Linked DNA regions of Nordella sp. HKS 07. The protein of the gene in region 1 interacts with the protein of each later gene in a pairwise test. Links are inferred from orthologs where the notes say so. Each region holds a gene or a part of one and is shown on either strand. Other genes may lie near its edges.

What was found. The genes of interacting proteins can lie anywhere in the genome.
Region 2: the proteins of G5V57_RS03430 (region 1) and ndk interact in binary tests that used the Escherichia coli proteins (3 or more experiments, as listed by UniProt). The link is inferred for Nordella sp. HKS 07 from one-to-one orthologs.

Annotation. Positions count from the first base shown.
Region 1 is NZ_CP049258.1:712,569-719,906, forward strand. The notes cover bases 873-3,867. They hold G5V57_RS03430 (5-formyltetrahydrofolate cyclo-ligase), read right to left. Parts: upstream 2,673-3,867; coding sequence 2,073-2,672; downstream 873-2,072. Other genes in these bases: G5V57_RS03420 (hypothetical protein), read left to right, coding at 920-1,243; G5V57_RS03425 (TIGR00282 family metallophosphoesterase), read right to left, coding at 1,245-2,066; G5V57_RS03440 (3-keto-5-aminohexanoate cleavage protein), read right to left, coding at 3,107-3,820. Outside these bases: G5V57_RS03415 (YebC/PmpR family DNA-binding transcriptional regulator), read right to left, coding at 1-750; G5V57_RS03445 (ABATE domain-containing protein), read left to right, coding at 3,890-4,462; G5V57_RS03450 (cell division protein ZapA), read right to left, coding at 4,493-4,846; G5V57_RS03455 (DUF4164 family protein), read right to left, coding at 4,853-5,137; tkt (transketolase), read left to right, coding at 5,305-7,338. UniProt on the Escherichia coli protein: Involved in the removal of 5-formyltetrahydrofolate.
Region 2 is NZ_CP049258.1:5,315,884-5,323,108, reverse strand. What follows is about bases 2,377-5,258. They hold ndk (nucleoside-diphosphate kinase), read right to left. Parts: upstream 4,088-5,258; coding sequence 3,665-4,087; downstream 2,377-3,664. Other genes in these bases: G5V57_RS25010 (OmpA family protein), read right to left, coding at 4,183-5,258; G5V57_RS25020 (VUT family protein), read right to left, coding at 3,175-3,660; G5V57_RS25025 (DMT family transporter), read left to right, coding at 2,377-3,091. Also shown: G5V57_RS25040 (YARHG domain-containing protein), read left to right, coding at 1-970; G5V57_RS25035 (M15 family metallopeptidase), read left to right, coding at 967-1,746; G5V57_RS25030 (hypothetical protein), read right to left, coding at 1,775-2,131; more of G5V57_RS25025, read left to right, coding at 2,216-2,376; more of G5V57_RS25010, read right to left, coding at 5,259-6,270; G5V57_RS25005 (formyl transferase), read right to left, coding at 6,403-7,164. UniProt on the Escherichia coli protein: Major role in the synthesis of nucleoside triphosphates other than ATP. The ATP gamma phosphate is transferred to the NDP beta phosphate via a ping-pong mechanism, using a phosphorylated active-site intermediate.

The sequences.
Region 1 (7,338 bases):
TCAGGCGGCGGTGAGCTTCTTCATCACGTCGTCGGAGACTTCGAAATTGGTGAAGACGTTCTGCACGTCGTCATCCTCGTCGAGCGCGTCGATGAGCTTCATCAGCGTTGTCGCCGTCTCTTCATCGACCGGAGTCACGGTCTGCGGCTTCCACACCACCTTTACCGTCTCGGCATTGCCGAGCTTGGTGGAGAGCGTGGACGTCACTTCGCCGATGCTCTCGAAGGCACACAGGATGAGATGGCCGTTCTCGTCCGACTGCACATCGTCGGCGCCCGCCTCGATGCCCGCTTCCATGACGGCATCGGCCGAACCCGCCGCCGCCTTGTAGGTGATTTCACCCATACGGTTGAACATGAAGGCGACGGAACCCGTTTCCCCGAGATTGCCGCTATACTTGGCGAAGAGCGAACGCACATTGCTAGCCGCGCGATTGCGGTTATCGGTCAGCGCCTCGACGATGATGGCGACGCCGCCCGGACCGTAGCCCTCATAGCGGATCGCTTCATAGGTCTCGGCATCGCCGCCCATCGCCTTCTTGATGGCGCGTTCGATATTGTCCCTCGGCATATTCTCGGCACGGGCATTCTGCACCGCGAGCCTGAGGCGTGGATTTTTCTCGGGGTCGGGCAGACCACTCTTCGCCGCCACCGTCACTTCGCGGGCAAGCTTGGAAAACAACCGAGACCGGATGGCATCCTGCTTACCCTTCCGGTGCATGATGTTCTTGAACTGGGAATGACCTGCCATGGATCCTCGAATATGTCCCTTATCGGGGGCGTTATAGCCCCCTCCGCACAAGATTAACAAGCGGTCCGGCATAGTAAATCCATCGTAAAATACCGTCTCTGTGCACTTAACCCGTCCTTAAGTCGGTTCGCTCAATTTGAGGCAAAGGGTTAGTAACGAGGAGCGTATCATGAAGATCAACCCCGGTTCAGCTGGACAGATTGTATTTGCGGCGGAAGGCCTCGCTGGGGCCGCCTGTTCCGCGGCTTTGAAGAAAGTGCGTTCGCTGGCAAACGCCGCCCCCTCGGGCCGCGCCTTCGCCGCCATCGCGACGCTGAGCGACCTCTCGCAGGGCGCCGAGACACATATCAGGGCCGGCAGCGACGCGCTTGGACGCGGCGATACCGCGAGTGCTCAAACTGAATGGGCCCAGGCGGTGAATGTCATGACCCAGCTGGCGCATGAGGCTCGTGCCGGCCAGCCTGCCCGCATCGCCAAGGCGAAGGCCGTTTAAGCTACCAGAAGTCGATCTGCGCTTCGGAAAGGCGTCCGCCGATCCGGACCGGCGCAATCTTGAGGGCGAGACCGGTCACGTCGTCGGTCTCGACCGCGACGCCTGAGACCGTCGCCTCGCCTTCGGCCGGGCGCATGCGCTCGATCGGCAGTTTGCGCGTGAAGCGCTGCAACGGCTCTTCCTTCGCCATTCCGATAACCGAGTCATAGTCACCGCACATGCCGGCATCGCTCATATAGGCGGTGCCGTTCCTGAGGATGTGATGGTCGGCGGTCGGCACATGCGTATGGGTGCCGACGACGAGACTGGCGCGCCCGTCGACATAATGTCCGAACGCCATCTTCTCCGACGTCGCCTCGGCATGAAAATCGATGATCACCGCATCGCAGTCGCGCCCGAGCGCGCACAATTCGAGCTCGCGGTCGACCGCGCGGAACGGATCATCGAGCTGCGGTTCAATCATCACCCGTCCCATGATGTTCATGACCAGCACGCGCTTGCCGCTCCTGGTGACGAACAGGCCGACGCCCTTGCCCGGCACACCGGGTGGATAATTCAGGGGACGGAGCATATTCGGAACGCGCTCGATGAAGATGAGCGCCTCGCGCTGATCGAAGGAATGATTGCCGAGCGTCACCACATCGGCGCCGGCATCGACGAGGCCGTTATAGATGTCCTCGGTGATGCCGAAGCCATGCGCGGCATTCTCGCCATTGACCACCACGAGATCCGGCGCATGGCGCGCCCGCAGCTGCGGCAGCACGCGCGCCACCGCCTCCCGGCCGCAACGGCCGACGACATCACCTAGAAACAACAGCCGCATGGAGGATCAGCGCTTTGGCTCGATGACGCCGCGCTCGGTCATGACCCAATCGAGCGGCTCGTCATAGGGTGCTACGGGAACCTCGTCCATTTCCTGCTCGGCATAGGCCACACCGATCGCCGTCACCGGCTTGAGCTTGCGCAGTTCGGCCAGCGTGCGGTCATAGAAGCCCCCGCCATAGCCCAGCCGATAGCCGCGCCGGTCGAACGCGAGCATCGGCACCAGAAGCACGTCGGGTTGAAGCTCGAGCGCGGTTTCAATCGGGACCGGGATGTCCCAGATACCGCGTCCTGTGGGCTCTCCCGGCGCCCAGGCGCGGAAGGTCAGGGGTTCGCCTTTCGCCATGACCACCGGTAATGCCGTCTGCCAGCCTTCGCTCACGAGACGCGCGAGGAGCGGAAGCACGTTGATTTCGGCCTGATAGGGGTAGAAGCCCGAGAGGGTCGCCATGTCGCCCTTGCGCGCTATCGGCAGTTCGTGCTGCGCGAGCATGAGACCGGCGCGGTCGCTGAGCGTCTTGTGAGCCTGCGCGCGCGCCGCATTGGCAACCGTCCGCGCCCGGCGCTTTTGGTCCAGAAGATCGCCGGAGCGCTTTGCAGCTTGCATGTCATCCCTCGCTTCGAAGTCACCGGCGCGTGATCAGGAAAAGCGGACACCCGTATTCCGTCCAATCACGCGCCTTACTTATTAGTTCCGATCACCTTCATCATGTCCGATCGAATCGGCAGATGTGAACGTGAACGAGCGCATGACCTGGATAAGCTGAATCCAGCCATCCGAACAGATCCTGCGCCAATCAAATATCGAGTGGCGGGCCGCCATGGCCGTGGGAGAATGACGATCCCGGGTACCTACAAGTGTAGGTGGGCGCCGTGTGGGCAAGGCCACGGCCAAGCCTAGGGACAGCTCCCGCGAGAATCGTATAGGCCCTAGGGAAATGATCTCCTCACGTACCGGGCAGCTCGCCGACTCCTAATCTAAGCGCAAGCCGTCCTGAAATCCAGGACCGGCGGCAAAGAGTCCACTGTCCCATGCCGCCCTCAAGTCAATTCACGCGCGGCGGCGATGATCGCCGGATTGCCGGTCGCGATGCGCCCGTCGGGAAGCGTCAGGCCGTCTTCGAAACCGAGACGCGCATCGACGCCGAGCGTGCGCGACTTGCGGTAGAGCGGCCACATCGTCTCATCGAAACCATGGAGAAGGATCGGGAGATCAATCCGCTTCTCTTTGATGATGCCGATCATCTCGTCGGACAGCGCGAGCGCGTTCGCCACAGTCTTCTCGAAATCGATCTCGACCAGAATGCGCAGGCAGTCTTTCGCAGATGCAAGCGACACGAATTTGCGCGCATCGGCGGCCGTCGCGAGTCCGGCTTCGACGCCGATATTCTTTGCCAGCATCAGATCAATGACGTCACTGGCATCTGCCTCACTCAGATTGACCGATACGTAATCGGGCAGCACCTGCCAGGCCTCCATCTCGGAGAAGCCGCGGCGCGGATCGACCCGGATGCCTTCACGCGTCGTCAGGCCTACTGGAATGCCGGGCACCGCCCGGCGGATCGCCGCAAGCGCCGCAGCCGTGGCCTCAGGGTCGAGCGTTTCGAGACCTTGCGCGTCGCGCGGATGCACATGCAGCTCAGCCACGCCAAGGGCCACGACGCGCGCGGCGTCGCGCGCCAGGTCATCGGCAGTGACCGGGATATGCGGATGGTCGCGGCGGCTGCGCGCGCCGTTGAGACAGGCTTGCAGCATGGATCCTCCCGTGGGCACCGGTTAAACCGGTGCTAGACTAGCAACGTGGAACCAGTTAAACAAGTACCCATGGTCGACATCCATCCATCGGACTGGAAATTCCGCTTCCGCTCCGGTCGCCTGTGCCTCGATTTCATCGCAACCGTCGGCGATCGCGACCATATGGCCTTCGATCGCTGGCAAAGTGAAGCCGATTTCGGCCGCTGGTGCATGGCGGCGGGTCTCCTGCCCCACACCATCACGGTCACCTCCGTGGAACTCGACGGCGCCCGGCGCTTGCGCGAGGCGCTTTATCGGCTTGTTCTCGCCGCGCTGGCCCAGAGCGAGCCCGACCCGGCCGATCTCGCTCTCTTGAATAGCGCGGCACGCGCAGCACCGCTTGTTCCGCAGCTCGCGGCTATTGGGGGCCCGAGCCGATGGGAATCCGACACGCCCTATGACGCGGTGCTCGCCATGGTGACGCGCGATGCGATCGAGCTCCTGTCAGGCGAAATGATGGGCCGCGTGCGCAAATGCGCCGACGATCACTGCTCGGTCCTCTTCCTCGACCTGTCGCGCGCGGGCAGGAGGCGCTGGTGCGCCATGAACGGCTGCGGCAACAAGGTGAAAAAAGCCGCATATCGTAAGCGGCTGCGCGCTTGAAGCGCGCCAGGTCGAAAGGATGATCGTGATCTAGGGTATCTTGGCGGCCAGGCCCTGCAGGCGCTGCGCCGCGATTTCCATGCGCTCGGCGAACTTCGCTTCCATTTCGCGGGCCTGCTGCGCCGTGACGTTGCGGGCTTCGCGGGCGCTGCGCAACTGGTCCTCGAGCTCCTCGATACGCCTGACCGATTCGGAGAGCCGGTCGGCGACCATGAGCCCCGCCATCACCAGGAGTCGGATGTCGCCCACCGCGCCGACATTGCTCTTGATGCGCGACACCTCAGTATCGAGCAGCTTGGCGAGCTCGCGCAGTTGCTCTTCCTCGCCATCCGGGCACTGCATCGTATAGGGGCGGTCATTGACCGTGACGATCACTTGCGCCATCGGGCTTTACCCTCCACTGTTGCTGTGGAGAACGGCACGGATGCGCGACATCGCCGCATCTATCTTGCCGACCGCCTTCTGATTGGTGGAAACAAGGTCATTGGCCTTGGCGCGCACACCGTCGAGCTCCTGGGCGAGCCGCGAACGGTCGAGCCGCAGCGCCTCCGCCGCCGCTTCAAGCGACTCTTCGTGCGACTTGCGCTCGTTCTGCCGCGCGACAGCGGCCTCGAACTGCCTGAGCGCCGCGTCGAACAAATTCAATGCCTCGTCGAGCTTGCGCGTATCCGCCATTTCATCCCAACTGCTGGCCGGCCTCTGCGAATCCCTTCCGGCGCGACTCTTAAGTTAAGCTCAGCGGCCCATCGGCGCAACCGGTTCCGATCTTGTTCACAGAGGTTGACTCAAGGGGCTTGGGTGCTATCTCTGGCCCCCCGAATTCACCGAGAGCGAGCAGCCCAATGACCTCCGACACGGCCGCGCAGGCCGCGACTTCCCTAAGCGCCACCCTCATTTCGGATGAAGAGCGCCTCAAGCTCCGGACCTATGCCAATGCCATCCGCGCTTTGAGCATGGACGCCGTCCAGAAGGCCAATTCCGGTCATCCGGGCCTGCCCATGGGAGCGGCCGACATCGCCACCGTGCTATTCTCGCGCTTCGTCAAATTCGATGCCGCCGACCCGCACTGGCCGGATCGCGACCGCTTCGTGCTTTCCGCCGGCCACGGCTCCATGCTGCTCTATTCGCTGCTGTTCCTGCTCGGTTACAAGGACATGCCGCTGGACCAGCTCAAGAATTTCCGCCAGCTCGGCTCGAAGACCGCCGGCCATCCCGAATATGGCCATGCCGAGGGCATCGAGACGACCACCGGCCCCCTGGGCCAGGGCATCGCCAATGCGGTCGGCATGGCGATCGCCGAGCGCCATCTCAACGCCCGCTTCGGCGGCGATCTCGTCAATCACAAGACCTATGTACTGTCCGGGGACGGCTGCCTTATGGAAGGCGTCTCGCAGGAAGCCATCACGCTGGCCGGCCATCTCAAGCTCAACCATCTGATCGTGCTCTGGGACGACAACGGCATCTCGATCGACGGCAAGGTCTCGATGGCGGATTCGACCGACCAGCTCGCCCGCTTCGCCGCCTCGGGCTGGAACACCACGATCATCGACGGTCATGACAGCGCGGCGATCGCGGCTGCCCTCGAAGCGGCCCAGTCCAGCGACAAGCCGTCTCTCATCGCCTGCAAAACGATCATCGGCTACGGCGCCCCCAACAAGCAGGGCACCGCCGCCACGCACGGTTCGCCCCTCGGCGCCGACGAAGTGGCCGCCGCCCGCAAGACGCTGGGCTGGGACCATCCGCCTTTCGAGATTCCGGCCGACATCATCGATTTCTGGCGCGCCGCAGGCAAGCGCGGCCGCGCCGAGCGCGAAGCCTGGGAAAAGCGCCTGGCCGCTAGCTCTTCGAAGAGCGACTTCAAGCGCGCCATCGCGGGCGCCCTGCCGGCGAATTTCGACGACACCATCGCCGACTACAAGAAGAAGCTGGCGCAGGAGCCGCCGGCGCTCGCCACCCGCAATGCCTCGCAGAACGCTCTCGACGTCATCAATGCGGTGGTGCCCGAGACGATCGGCGGCTCGGCCGACCTCACCGGCTCCAACAATACCAAGTCAAAAGACCTCAAGGCCCTCAACGCCGCCGACTATGGCGGGCGCTATGTCTATTACGGCATCCGCGAGCACGGCATGGCGGCGGCCATGAATGGCATGGCGCTGCATGGTGGCGTCATTCCCTATGGCGGCACTTTCCTGGTCTTCACCGATTATTGCCGGCCGTCCATCCGCCTGTCGGCGCTCATGGGGATCCGCGTGATCTATGTGATGACGCATGACTCCATTGGTCTCGGCGAGGACGGGCCGACCCATCAGCCGGTCGAGCATCTGGCCGCCTTGCGCGCCATCCCCAATCTCCATGTCTTCCGCCCCTGCGATGCGGTGGAGACGGCGGAATGCTGGCAGCTGGCGCTCAAGGCCGAGAAGACCCCGAGCATCCTGGCGCTCACCCGCCAGAAGCTCAGGCCGGCGCGCATGACCTATTCGGCGAAGAATCTGTGCGCCCAAGGAGCGTATGAGATCGCGCCGAGCGCAAAGAAGTCGAAGGCCGTCATCTTCGCCTCCGGTTCCGAAGTTGAGATCGCCATCGATGCCAAGGCCCTTCTCGACAAGGCCGGCATCCCGGCCCGGGTCGTCTCGGTGCCTTCGATGGATCTCTTCGAGAAGCAGAGCAAGGCCTACAAGGACAAGGTGCTGGGCACGGAGAAGATCCGCATCGGAATCGAAGCGGCCTTGCGCAACAACTGGGACCGCTTCATCGGCCTCGACGGCATCTTCGTCGGCATGACCGGTTTCGGCGCCTCGGGCCCGATCGAAAAGCTCTACCCGCATTTCGGTATTACCGCCAAGCATGTGCTGCAGGCGGTCAAGAAGAAGACGCGC
Region 2 (7,225 bases), 4.6 Mb from region 1 along the record:
CGAGATCGACAAGGAGGCGCTCGCCACCGACCGCATGCTGCAGACTCTTTCCAGCACGCATGCGAATGTGAAGATGCTGCTTTTCGATGCCTGCCGCAACAACCCGCTCGAAAGCCGCGGCGCCACGGTGATCGAGAAGCCCGAAGAGACCGAAGCGCGCAGCCAGGACATGCTCATCGCCTTCTCGACCGCGCAGGGCATGGTGGCGCTCGACGGCAGCGGCAATCACAGCCCCTTTGCCGAGGGCCTGCTCGACAACATGGCTAAGGTCAATGAGGAACTGGCCGATGTCATGCGGGCGGTGAGCCTGCATGTGCGCGAGCGGACCGAGGGGCGCCAGACGGTATGGCTCGAGAATTCGCTGACCAAGAGCTTCTATTTTACGGCTGCCGCCGCGGCACCATTGATTTCGCCCGGCAAGGTGATCGACCTGACACCGCCCGAGCCCGATGCCGATATCGGCGTGATCTTCCCGCAATCGAGCGAGGAACTGCTGAGCCCCGCCGATCTCGAAGGCAAAGACGCCGCGACGCTGCGGCTCGCCCGCAACGAGATCTTCGCCCGCAATGGCCGCATCTTCAACGATCCGTCGCTGCGCGCGCATTTCGAGAAGTTCAGCTGGTATCAGGGCACGAGCTACGAGCCCAAGATCAATGCGGTCGAAAAGAAGAATGTCGCGCTGATCCGGCAGTTCGAGATGAACCAGTCGGCGCCACAGGCGGGCTTTCTGTTCGCCGATTCGGACCGCCGTCTCCTGACGGCTCAGGAGCTCAAAGCCCTCGACAAGGCGCAGCTGCGCAATGCCCGCAATGAGATCTATGCACGGCGCGGGCGTAAATTCGTGCGCAAGGAAGTCTCAGCCTACTTCAAGCAGTTCGACTGGTACCGGCCGCAATATGGCGAGGTCGAGCTCACTTTTATCGAAGCCAAAAATGTCGAGCTGATCCAGAAGTTCGAAAAGGCGAAGTGAAGTTTCCCATTGCAGCCCTGCTCCTCTGCCTGGCGGTCTCAGGCGCGTCCGCCGAGGCGACCTATGGCGCGCCTCCATCTGGCCTCGCCGATCATCTCGCCCGGCTCAAGCGCGCCTACCCGGATGTGATCCTGGATTACGACAAGACAAAGCTGACACTGAAATCGGGCGCCACGATCCCGATCTCCGATGGCCGCCGCGACAAGAGCTTCGACGAGCTCCTGGACGAGCCCGATATCGACGACATGTTCGCCTTTCCCTATCCTGCCCATGCCAAGCCGGCGGCGCCCGCTTTCAATGCCGATCCGGGGCGCGTGCGCGTCGAAAGCCTCTTCCGCGAGATCTATGGTGACTGCCGCCAGGGTGCGGCGGCGCTCAAGATGCGCAGGGTCCCGTGGTTCGGCGGCAGCGTTCTGATCACCACCCGCCAGGGCGTCGACAAGGCATTGGAGGCGGTGTCGCGCGATCTCGAGAAGCTCCCCAAGGCGATGCAAAAGTACCTGGCCCCTTCGGCCGGCACCTTCAATTGCCGGGCGATCGCCGGCACCACGCGCCTGTCCACGCATGCCTATGGGGCGTCGATCGATCTCAATACCGATTTCGCCAATTACTGGCGCTGGAGCAAAGCCGGCAAGGACAGGAAGGTCACCTGGACCAACCGGATTCCGGCGGAGATCGTCGATGTCTTTGAACGCCACGGCTTCATCTGGGGCGGCCGGTGGTATCATTTCGACACGATGCATTTCGAATACCGGCCGGAACTCCTGGCGCGCTAGGGAATCGCCTTTCTCATAACGCGCTAAATCACGGCTTTCCGAGCGTCAGGTCATTCGCCGTAAATGGCTTCTGCCAGCCGGTCAGTCGGAAGCTGCCGACCAGCTTGCCAGTGTCCGAAATAATCACCCTGTTGCTGCCGCCGGGGCTGGCGCGGAGAAGCTGGCGCGCCGCCTGAAGCACGTCGTCGCGCTTATCCTCCGGAACCGGCTCGGTGGAGACGATCTTGAGTTGCACCACGCCGCCAGTCTGCAGCCAGGTCACTTCGACATCGACTGTCTGGCTGGAGAGGGTGAGCATGGTACGGACAGGTCCACCGCTGCTCTCGACGGCCCATGCCGGGCTAATCCAGAGGCAAAGCAGGATTGCGGCGATCCGCATTGTCATCGCGCGGTCCTCCCTGTAGAGGGGCCCAACCGTCCCTTCCCATGATATAGTATGCCCGCTTCCCCAAAACAGCAAAATGCTCCCTTGACCGGCATCCTTCTGATGCTGGCGGCCATGCTCGTCATGCCCTTCCTTGACGTGGCGGCGAAGCTCCTGGGGCAACAGAACATGCCGGTGATGGAAAGCGTCTGGGCCCGCTTCTTCTGCGGAACCCTTCTCAACTTGCCCCTCGTGCTCAAGAACCGCGCGGTGCGCGAGCTCAAAACCGATATTCCAGTGACGCACACGGTCCGCGCCGCACTCGTCATCGCCTCGACGGCGTTCTTCTTCCTCGCAATGTACTATCTACCGATCGCCGACACGCTGGCCATCTTCTTCGTCCAGCCTCTGGCCGTGACCTTGCTGTCGCCGGTAATCCTCAAGGAACAGGTAGGACTGCGCCGCTGGATCGCGGTAGTCATCGGCTTCATCGGCACGCTGATCATCATCCGGCCGGGCTTCCAGGTCCTCAATGAAGGCGTGGTGCTGGCGCTTCTTTCGGGCACCACCAGCGCCCTCTACATAATCCTTACCCGCCGGATCTCAGGCCGCACCGATCCGATCGTCACCATGTTCCACACCAATGTGGCGGGTCCGATCATCACCACTCTGATGGTCGGCTTCTTCTGGGTAACGCCCAGCCTTGAGCAATGGGGACTTATGCTCATCATCGCCTTCGTCGCCTTCATCGGCCATTACCTGGTGATCGCGGCCTATCACTATGCGGAAGCGTCGCTCCTGGCGCCCATGGCCTATGCCGAGATGATCATGGCGGTGGTCTGCGGCTGGTGGTTCTTCGGCGATCTGCCGGACCGCTGGACCTTCACCGGCGTCGGCATTCTCATCGCCTGCGCGATCTACATATCCTATCGCGAAAGGGTACGCGGGATTCCCGTGGAGCCGTCGCCGCCGCAGCCCTGATCAGAGCATCGGTTTTCGGATAATCCGATGCGTACATCAAAGAGCTGGAGTGCCGGACCGTTTCTATGAGAGCGCCCGGCGCTTCAGTGCGCCGGCGCCGGCTCGTTGGCGGCGCGCAGCTTGAGCAGATACCAGACGATGAACACGCCGAGCGCCTTGCTCAGCACTTCCATCGAGAAGGCGGCGGGGGTGAGGTAATTCGCCAGATACTGGAAGGCCAGCGTGTCGAGCGGCACGGCGACCAGGCTCGATATCAGGATGCGCTGCTGCAGCGGCCTTTTGGTGAACGAATAGATCGCCCAGTCCGTCATCTCGGAGAGCACGAAAGCGGTGATACTGGCGATGGCGATCGCCGGATCGACCATGAGGTAGGTGATGATGCCGGCGACGAGCGTCGCCAGTAGAATCCTGTGGCCGACCTGTCTCTGCCCATAGTCACGGAGCACGAAGACGAAGCCGACCACCAGATTGGCAAGATAAAGGTCGCCGAACACGGTCGGCCAAGGCGCCACGGCTACGAAGAGCCAGTTCACCAGGACGATCGACAGGATGTAGACGGCGACCCACATCAGCTCAGCCCACGATCTCCGTGGCCTTGAAGCAGAGCTTGATCTCCTTCTTGGCGTTGTCGGCGCTGTCGGAGCCATGCACCGAATTGGCCTCGATCGATTCCGCGAAGTCTTTGCGGATGGTGCCCTTCTTGGCATCGGCGGGGTTGGTGGCGCCCATGACATCGCGATACTTGGCGACCGCCTTCTCGCCTTCCAGCACCTGGATGACGATCGGGCCGGAGGTCATGAACTTGACCAGGTCCTTGTAGAAGGGACGCTCCTTATGGACCTTGTAGAAGGTCTGGGCGTCTTTCTTTTTCCACTTCACACGCTTCTGGGCGATGATCCGGAGACCCGCGCCTTCGATCTTCGCGTTGATGGCGCCGGTCAGATTGCGACGAGTCGCATCCGGCTTGATGATGGAGAGCGTGCGCTCCTTGGCCATAAAATTCCTCTTGGGTTTGATCTGATAATGGTGGGGCCGCCTTATAGCGGCGGCCCCGGCAAGCTTCAAGTAGCGCCAGCAAAGGCTCTCAAGCCTTACTCCGCCTCTCCGACCAGAGGCGTCACGCGCCGGAAGGATACGCGGCGGTTCTCCTCCTCGGGCTCGGAGGTCGGGATCTTCAGATAGCGCTCGCCATAACCGACCGTCACCAGATTCCGGGCAGGAATGACGTAATAGGTGGTGAGCGCCTTCTTGACCGCCTGGGCCCGCTCGCGCGAGAGCTTCAGATTATAGGCGTCGGAGCCCACCGCGTCGGTATGCCCCTCGATCATGAAGACCTCGTCGGGATGGGCGGCCAGGATTTTCTCGACCACCTCGGCGATGCGGTCGAGACTTTCGACCTCCTCCTCGCGCAGGAATGCTTCGTTGAAACCGAAATGGACATTGTCGATCTCGATGGCCGGCATGGCGGTGCGGATTTCGGGCTCTTCCTCGATCTCGGCGACGGTATAGCGGCGCGCCACCTTGCGGCGCGGCGCCGTTACCAGATAGTCCTCCAACTCCTCATCGTCGATCTCGTCCATGAAGGCCGCGGGCAGAAGCTCGCGGTCGGGGCCCAGAATGATATTGATGTCGATATTGATCTCATTGCGGTCGCGCCGGTCGTACCAATAACGCTCGCGCTCACGCCGGTCGCGCCGCATCCAGTCGCCCAGATAGCGCCGGTCGCGCTCCATCATGTCGCGCCAATAGCGCCGCTCCTCGGCGCTGTAGCGGTCGTCATAGATAGCCACGCGATAGATGTCGATGCGGCGACGCAACTCGCCCTCTTCCAACTCGTCGGAGCGGCGGCGGTCGCGCAGGATGTCGCGCTCGGCCCAATCGTTCCAGCGGCGGTCGTCGCGGTCGCGCCGGCGCGGGAAGCGGTCCTTCTCATCGACCTTCTTCTCATCGACGATCACTTTCTGGGCCACCCGGTTGCGCAAGATGTCGCGCTCAGCTCTGAGCTTGCCGCGCAAGGCCCGCTCGGTGTCTCGCGACAGCTCGTTGCCAGCCAGAAGATCGCGCATGCCGTCGACCCGGGCGCGGAGCTCATCGTCCTTCAGCTGATCGCCGGAACGGCCGTCATCAAGATAGTCCTTGGCCTTGGCCTCCGCCTGCGGCGAGGCCTTGTTGCCGTCTAGCTTCTGGACTTCCTGCTTGTCCGGATTGACCGCCGGCTCGCCCGGCAGGATGTCCTGGCCCTGACCGCCCGCCTGTGCCGGTCGTTCACCAGCCGGCTGCTCACCAGCCGGCTGTTCGGCCACGGGAGGCTGCTCCTGGCCGGGCACTGGCTGGTTGCCCGCCTTGCCGCCACCCTTGCCCTGCTCCCGCGCGATTGCCTCGGTGCGCGCCTGCCGGGCCTTGCTGGCAAGCTCCTGGCGGACATCGTCCGGCAGACCCTGCATTTTCGACAGGCTGCGGCCTGTCCTCATGCGCTGCGTCAGCTCGGCATCAGTAAGTTCGCTCGCCGGGCGCGTATCGGACAGATATTGCGTCACGTCGGCAGGAACACCCGCTGCGGCCGGCTTCTCGGTCGGCTGTTCGACCGGCTGTTCGACCTGCTTCTTTCTCTTCTTCTCGGGCTGCGGCTGCTCGGCCTGCTGATCGGTCGGCTGTTCGACCGGCTGCTCGACCTGCTTCTTCCTCTTCTTCTCGGGCTGCGGCTGCTCGGCCTGCTGATCGGTCGGCTGTTCGACTGGCTGCTCGACCTGCTTCTTTCTCCTCTTCTCGGGCTGCGGCTGCTCGGCCTGCTGTTCGACCGACTGCTCGACCTGCTTTTTTCTCTTCTTCTCGGGCTGCGGCTGCTCGGCCTGCTGATCGGTCGGCTGTTCGACCGGCTGTTCGACCTGCTTCCTTCTCTTCTTCTCGGGCCGCGGCTGCTCGGTCGGCTGTTCGACCTGCTGCTCGACCTGCCTTTTTCTCTTCTTCTCGGGCTGCGGCTGCTCAAACTGCTGTTCGGCCGCAGGCTGCTCGGACTCGTGCTTCTTGCGCTTCTTCTGCGGCTGCTCGTCAGGCGCCTGTCCCTGCTGCTGGCCGGCGCCGTCCGGAATGATCAGGGCGGGATCCTGCTCCTGGGCGAGCGCGGCCCAGGACACTCCGAGCGTCAACGCCGCAGCCAGGGTTATGACAGTCTTCTTCATTCGCCGCCCTCCACAGTGCGCATGCACTCCATAGACCCAAGCAATATGACGAAAATTGGAGGCTCCGAAGGAAGTTTAAGGCAGAATGAGGCAATACTGACACAGGCCAGGACCGGCGACGCCTTCAGGTGGTCACCACACGCCTTTGGTCCAGGCCGTCCACAGATAGAACCACAGGGTCGGGTGATAGAATTGCTGGGACGGAAGATCGACCTGGACGGGCTTCAGACGCCCCGCCAGCGCGTCCTCCACGGCAGTGATGGCCAAGGGCCGGGCGATCGCCGCCTGGATGAAGAAATAGGTGATGAAATTGTCGCGCGCCGTGGCCTGAAAGCGTGCCTGGTAGAGGACGTCGCCGGTATCGACCCCTTCGTCGACGAGATGCACCGTCACCCCGGCATTGTCTGGATCACCCATGGCGAGCGCCCAATAGCCGCCCGCCTGGCCGCGATATTTGGGATTGATGCCGGAATGGAAATTGATCACCGGCACGGTAAGGCTGGCCAGGGTCTCCTTGCCGATGATGCGGGTGCCGATGACGAGCACCGCGTCGGGCTTTAGCCGCGCCAGGGCTACGCGACAGGCCTCGCTGTTCACCGAGCCGACCTGGATGATCTCGCAGGACGCGTTGGGATTGGGATCGATGCCATATTCGGCGATGATCTCACCGATGCGTTTCCGGGACGCCGGCGCCAGGATCCGCTGGAACAGGACGAAGCCGATCTGCCCCAGGATGGTGAACACGCCCTGCCTGCGCATGCGCCGGCGCATGAGGGTGAGCTTCGATTCGCGCTCCTCAGCCACGATCGTCACCGGACCGAAAAACCTCACCAGCGCGTTGACGATGATCCAGGATTGCGGCGAAGGAACCGTAACGACCGCTATTCGTGCCATATCGACGTCATTGCTCTACGCCGGATCGGACGGTACGCCGGTGTCCCCCTTGTCCTGATCA